DNA from 3 places in the Janthinobacterium leeuwenhoeki genome. Region 2 is predicted to be linked to each of the others. Evidence: predicted binding sites of a transcription regulator. Region 2 holds the regulator's gene; each other region holds the start of a gene.
What was found. The regulator FNR, encoded in region 2, switches genes on or off when oxygen is low (the NO sensors DNR and NnrR bind a similar motif). The targets are predictions, from matches to a motif close to TTGATNNNNATCAA.
Positions count from the first base shown of each region.

Region 1: ACQ4WS_RS12955 (OmpW/AlkL family protein) is a predicted target of FNR. The motif match lies at 1,204-1,217, and genes of this name have one in related genera.
Region 3: ACQ4WS_RS18565 (universal stress protein) is a predicted target of FNR. The motif match lies at 750-763, and genes of this name have one in related genera.

Region 1 covers NZ_JBNYXT010000013.1:105,066-107,265, reverse strand. Annotated here, with positions in the region: gene ACQ4WS_RS12965 (MerR family transcriptional regulator) at 37-402, opposite strand; gene fur (ferric iron uptake transcriptional regulator) at 476-916, opposite strand; gene ACQ4WS_RS12955 (OmpW/AlkL family protein) at 1,279-1,896, shown strand; gene ACQ4WS_RS12950 (MetQ/NlpA family ABC transporter substrate-binding protein) at 1,988-2,200, opposite strand, start outside.
Region 2 covers NZ_JBNYXT010000010.1:67,509-69,708, forward strand. Annotated here, with positions in the region: gene ccoG (cytochrome c oxidase accessory protein CcoG) at 1-365, shown strand, start outside; gene ACQ4WS_RS11000 (FixH family protein) at 512-1,036, shown strand; gene fnr (fumarate/nitrate reduction transcriptional regulator Fnr) at 1,040-1,798, opposite strand; gene ACQ4WS_RS11010 (response regulator) at 2,039-2,200, shown strand, end outside.
Region 3 covers NZ_JBNYXT010000026.1:26,734-28,933, forward strand. Annotated here, with positions in the region: gene ACQ4WS_RS18560 (protein phosphatase CheZ) at 1-366, opposite strand, end outside; gene ACQ4WS_RS18565 (universal stress protein) at 845-1,312, shown strand; gene ACQ4WS_RS18570 (response regulator) at 1,467-2,111, shown strand.

The sequences.
Region 1 (2,200 bases), on a different contig from region 2:
AAAGCCTGCCCCTGGGGGCAGAGTCAAGCGGCAGGTTCAGGCGGCCTGTTGCAGACGCTGGCGCGCCAGGCAGTCGCGGATTTCCGTGTCGATGTCGGCCAATTGCGCATCGAGCTGGCGCAGGCGGGCGATATCCTGCTGCATCTGTGCGCGCTTGGTGGCGATGTGCTGCGACAGGGCGGCCCAGTCGGTATCGTCGCCAGCCAGAATGGGCAGCAATTCGGCCAGGCGGAAGCCCAGGACCTGTGCCTGGCGTATGAGTTTGACTTGCGCCAGGTCTTGCTGCGTGTAGACGCGGTAGGCGCCGGAGCGGCGCACGTCGCCCAGCAAGCCCAGCGCTTCATAGTGGCGCAAGGCCTTGGGCGAGGTGCCCGCCAGGCGGGCGATTTCTCCGATGTACATGCTTATCCTTTGTTGAGCTGCGGCGCACGCAGTGTAGCGCAGTGGCTTGCCAAGTGCTACCTTGCGCGCAGCCTCACGAGGCTCTGCGCGGCGGGACTTTTTTGGCCGTGCACTCGGCGCAGGTGCCGTACAGCGACAGCGCGTGCTCATGCAGCACGAAGCCCCGCTCGGCGGCGATCTCGTTCTGGCGCAGTTCGATGCCTTCATCGACGAATTCATCGACCTTGCCGCAGCCCGTGCAGACCAGGTGGTCGTGGTGCTGGCCTTCATTCAATTCGAAGACGGCGTGGCCCGATTCGAAATGCCGGCGAAACAGAATGCCCGCTTCGGCAAACTGCATCAGCACGCGGTAGATGGTGGCCAGGCCCACGTCGATCTTTTCGGCCAGCAAGAGTTTGTAGACATCGTCCGCACTCAGGTGCTTGATCGTGCCTTCTTGAAACAGCTGCAGAATCCGCAAGCGGGGGATGGTCACTTTCAAGCCCGATTCCCGCAGTTCCCTCAATATATCCATGTCTCCCATTCCTTTTTGTAATCGCGTAGCGAGGTAATATATTATATCGCAAATGATAATCATTACCATTCTCATGTGCGAAGTGGAAATATTATGCTGGCTAGCTGGCCTGCACACCAGTGACATCGGCGCAAGTGGCGATTGCGCGGCGGGCAACTGGGGTCCGCATGGCGCGGCGGGCTGGCCGCCGGAGAAACGGGGGCAATGCAAGCGGTCGCGCTGCAACGCCGCATTTTCTTGACCTGGGCAAAGGAAAAAATCCCTCTAGTGATGCTATCCAGCACTATTTGATGTGGATCAAAGTTTTTGTTGCACTGCACTCTTAGACTTCGCAGCGTTACTTAACGACAGAGGAAAACATAATGAAAACGTCCGCAACTGCAGCAGCAATCGTCCTGGCCGCCATCGGCGCATTCGCCAGCAACGCCATGGCACAGGAAGGCCCATGGCTGGTCCGTGCGCGCGCCGTGCACATCGATCCGGCCAACAAATCTGCTCCTGTTGGTGGCGTCGGCGCATCCGACCTGATTCACGTCAGCAGCAAGACGATTCCTGAAATCGATATTTCGTACTTCTTCACCCCGAATATCGCTGCCGAGCTGATCCTGACGTATCCGCAAAAGCATGACGTCACCTTGTCCGGCACGAAGATCGGCAGCTTCAAGCATTTGCCGCCGACCCTGTCGCTGCAATACCACTTCATGCCTGAAAAACAGCTCAGCCCTTACGTGGGTGCCGGCGTGAACTATACGAATATCTCGGACGTGAAATTGCTGAACGGCGCCGGCCGCCTTGAGCATGACAGCTGGGGCTTTTCGCTGCAAGCTGGCGTCGACTACAAGCTGGACAAAAACTGGTCCTTGAACTTCGATATCAAGAAAGTACAGATCCGCAGCGACGTACTGGCCGGTGGCGCCAAGATCAGCGAAGTCAAGGTCGATCCTATCCTGATCGGCGTAGGCGTCGGCTACCGCTTCTAAGCAGTGATGGCGCCAGAGTGGCGCGCAGAATAAAAAAGACGGCCAAGTGTGAACCTGGCCGTCTTTTTGCGTGCAGCGCTTTGCTTGCGCCTTATTTTTTCAGCGTCTTTTCCAGCGCCAGCTGGTAATCCGTCTTTTCGTAGCCGGCCAGGTATTTGTTCGTCGCGTCGAGGAAGGCGCGCGAGCGGTAGGCCGCTTCCAGGTCTTTCACCCATGGCTTGGCCTTGTCGGCCGTACGGATGGCCACCAGGTTGATGTAGCTGTCCGAGATCTTTTCCACGGCGAGGGCCGACGTCAGCTTCAT
Region 2 (2,200 bases):
TCGCCGTATGTACTTCGCTGGCCCTGCGCACGCCCCTGAAAATGGACGTGATCCGCGACCGCGGTTCGATGGGACGCGAAGTGGAAGACGGCATGATCGAAAACGTCTACCGCCTGCAGATCATGAACACCTCGGAGCAAATCCAGCATTTTAAAATCAGCGCTTCCGGCTTGCCGGGCCTGACCTTGCTGACGCGCGAAGAAGTGACCTTGCAGCCGACGGAAACGCTGGGCTGGCCGATACGCCTGCGTGCGCCGCACGGCGTCGGCGAGAAAGGCTCGAACAAGATTGCGATCGAATTGCACTCGCTGGACGACCCGTCGCTGCATGTGCGTGAAAGCGCGGTATTCATCGTGCCGCGGTGATGTTGATTCGGGGTCGGACCCTCTGGGTCCGACCCCGGTATTTCGCCGTAGGGGTAGCATCAAACATGCGTTAGCTTTACTTTATTTTCAACCCAGAAGCAAAAGCTGGGGTCAGACCCAAAGGGTCTGACCCCAAGGAGAACAAAATGTCCGACAGTCTCAAGCTGCAAGCCCCCGTTGCCCCGTGGTACAAGCATCGCTGGCCATGGTTGCTGATGATCGGCCCCGGCCTGTCCGTGGTCGTCGGCAGCTTCATGGGCTATATCGCGTTTACGCAGCCCGATGCGCTGGTGGTGGGCGACTATTACAAGCAGGGCAAGGCGATCAACCAGGATTTGAAGCGCGACACGATCGCCAGCGACCTGGCGATGGATACCAGCTTGTCGTATGACGTGGCGTCAGCGCGCCTGACCGGTTCCGTGCACAGCTTCGGCAAGGCTTACCAGGGGCCGTTGCAGCTGCACCTGGCGCATGCGACCCTGCCGGAAAAGGATATCAAGCTGCTGGTGCAGCCCGATGCGGCCGGCAATTTTAGCGTGGCGCTGCCGATGCTCGAGCGCAGCCGATGGCAAGTGCTGGTGGAAAACGACAAACGCGAGTGGCGCCTGTCCGGCATCTGGACCTGGCCGCTGCAGCGCAGTATCGCGCTGCATGCGGATGAAGAACTGTAAGTCTTATTTGCAAACGTCCGTGCCGGCGGTGATGGCTTTTAATTTGGCCGGCTGCAGGATTTCGATCTCGCGGTTGGAGACGCGCAGCCAGCCTTCCTTCTTGAATTTGGACAGCAGGCGACTGACGCTTTCGATGGTCAGGCCCAGGTAGTTGCCGATTTCCTCGCGCGACATGCGCAACTGGAAATTGCTGCCCGAATAACCGCGCGCCTCATAGCGCGAGGCCAGGTTGACGATGAAGGCGGCAAAGCGCTGCGTCGCCTGCATATTGCCCAGCAAGAGCATGACGCTTTGCTCGCGCGTGATTTCCTGGCTCATCATGCGGTGGAAATGGCGCAGCAGGGTCGGCATATTGCCCAGCAACTGTTCCAGGCTGGAAAAGGGAATTTCACACACTTCGCTGTCTTCCAGCGCCACCGCATTGCAGTGGTGGCGGTCGGCGCTGATGGCGTCCATGCCCAGCAGTTCGCCGGCCATCTGGAAACCCGTCACCTGCTCTTCGCCGCCCGGATTGATCTGGTATGTCTTGAAGTGCCCCAGGCGGATTGCATACAGGTTCTGGAACGAGTCGCCGATGCGGAACAGCGAGGCGCCGCGCACGATCTTGCGGCGGCGGCCGATGATCTGGTCCAGCCTGTCCATATCGCCCACATCGAGGCCCATCGGCAGACACAATTGATGCATGCTGCAGGTCGAACATCGCGCACGCAACGCCTCCACGTTCACTGTAGGCAAGGTGGGAGTGAGTAGCGCTTCAGTCATGTCGGTACCTTTTATAAAATGCAATAACAAGTTTACTGCATACACGGTTGCCGTGTGCCAATTTCACCGCAATTGCGCTGAATAAACGACGTTCTGACTTTAATTACATGGCAACATCGTCAAAAGCCCTTGCGGGGAAGGGCAATTTACGCGGCGCCGCTTGCCAAGTTAATGTTTTGATAGGAAAATTCCTGACAGCGTCGTCTGCCGCCTGTGCCGCCCGGTACTGAAAAGGAAATCATGAAGCCTCTCGGCATTAAAGCAAAAGTCGCGCTGGCCACCAGCCTGACCTCGATCGCCATGATCGCCCTGGTCACCATGATCCAGGTGCAACACATGCGCGACGACTTCACCCGAGTACTGCTGAGCCAGCAGTCGTCCCTGATCAGCCGCACCGCTGCC
Region 3 (2,200 bases), on a different contig from region 2:
CGACGCTTCCGTCAACGCCTTGTCGTAGCCCAGTTCGCGCAGCGAATCGTGCAGCAGGCGCACGATGCCGCCCAGACGCTCGAACATCGGCTTGTCGGACTGGTCGACCGGATCGGCCGCTTCGCCAGACGCGCCGGCACTGGCCACGGGGGCCGCTTCCGGTGCGGCTGGCGCGGCAGCGACCGGCGCCGCGGCGACTGCCGGCACGGCGGCGCTGGCCGACACGGAGTCGAACAGCGCGTCAAAATCATCATCCGCGATCACGGCGGGAGCGGGCGCCGCGGCAGGCGCCGGCGTGGCTGCGGCCGCGCTTTGCGCGGATACTTCATCGAATAATGCATCGAAATCATCAGCGGCGTTGGTCATATCCCTGCTTCTCCATAATTTGTCAAAATTCCGCCTGAACTGTGCGCTTTACAGACTGATACCCACAATTTCTCGATTAAGATGATTTGAGGCAATACCGCTGCGATGGTGCGAGTGTAGCAGGGCGCCGCCCTGTTGGTAAATCTCAAAACGCGCTTCCTGGTGCAAAGCGGGCCTACAAGAGCTTTTCCGCCAGGAAATAAGTGTTCCTGCTGTTGTATTTTGAAATACTACCATTGGCGTGCGTGCAAGACCACGCGCCGCACAAGAAATCCTGCTTCCGGGCGGCTGCGCAACAGCCCCATATGGATATCGCTGGGACATCGTTGCAGCTAAAACACGATCTTTCTGCCAATGTTATCTATACTGAAGGTGCAATAGTATTGACAATTATCAAGTCTTAACATGAATACCATGCTGCCGCCACGTCTACAATAAGAGGCGTTGTGCGCGCTGAGTCACTGCCAAAGGACCTGCCATGTATAAGAAAATTCTGATCGCCACGGACGGCTCCACCGTCTCCAACTTGACGGCCTGTGCCGGCGTCGCCTTTGCTGAACAGATGCACGCCGACATCCTTGCCGTGTACGTGGCACCCGAGTACCAGTACCCGGTGTACATCGAAATCATTCCACCAAGTTATCCCAGCGAAGAGGAATACCGCATCGCCATGCGCAAGACGGGCGCCGAGCATTGGCAACCCATCCTCGACGCGGCCGCCAAGCGTGGCCTGCAGGCGACGGGATTGACGGCCTTTTCCGACAGCCCGGCCCTGAAAATCGTGGAAGTAGCGCAATTGCAGCAATGCGACCTGATCTTTATGGGCTCGCATGGCCGCAGCGGTTGGGGCCAGTTGCTGCTGGGCAGCGTCACCAATAAAGTGCTGTCGCACTCGAAATTGCCCGTTCTCGTGCATAGGCTGATCAAGGAACCGCCAGCAAAATAAGGCGCCACATGGCCACGCGGGCGGCCATTGCCGGCGCATCAAGAAAAAGGCACAATGCGGCAGCTTCGGTTAAAATGACAACATTTCTCGTTTCTTAACATTTGATTGTCCGGTGACGGACACCGCAGATTACACGCCACCAGATTGCCCGCCTATGATACGTATTGTGATTGCCGACGACCACACCATCATGCGTGAAGGATTAAAGCGCATCCTTGACGGCGCGCCGGATATCGACATCGTGGGTGAGGCCATCGACGGCTTTGAAGTACTCAACCACGTGCGCCAGGGCGGCTTCGACCTGCTGCTGCTCGACCTGTCGATGCCGGGCCGCAGCGGCGTCGACCTGATCCGGCAAATCCGCAGCGAGGCGCCCAAGCTGTCCATCCTGATCCTCACCATGCACGAGGAAGAGCAATATGCGGTGCGCGCCATCCGCGCCGGCGCGCAAGGCTATCTGACCAAGGAAAGCGCGGGCACCCAGCTCGTGGGCGCCATCCACAAGGTGGCGTCGGGACGTCCGTACATCAGCGCCGAAGTGGCGGAGCAACTCGTGCTCAACATCATGATGCCGAATGAAAGCTTGCTGCATAAACAGTTGTCGGACCGCGAATTCGAAGTCTTTTCCCTGCTGGTGGCAGGCAAGTCGATCACGGAAATTGCCAACAATCTGCACCTGAGCGTGAAGACGGTGAGTACGCACAAGACGCGCATCATGCAAAAAATGGGCATGAGTTCGCTGTCGGAAATGGTTCAGTACGCCGTGGCGCACCGCCTGCTATCCCCCTTCAAGACGTGAGTCCGGCGACGCGCGCCCGCGCGTCAGCTGTAGGAACAATCCTACTTCATCTACCGCGGCTCCTACTGCCATATTCAGCCACTGCTGAT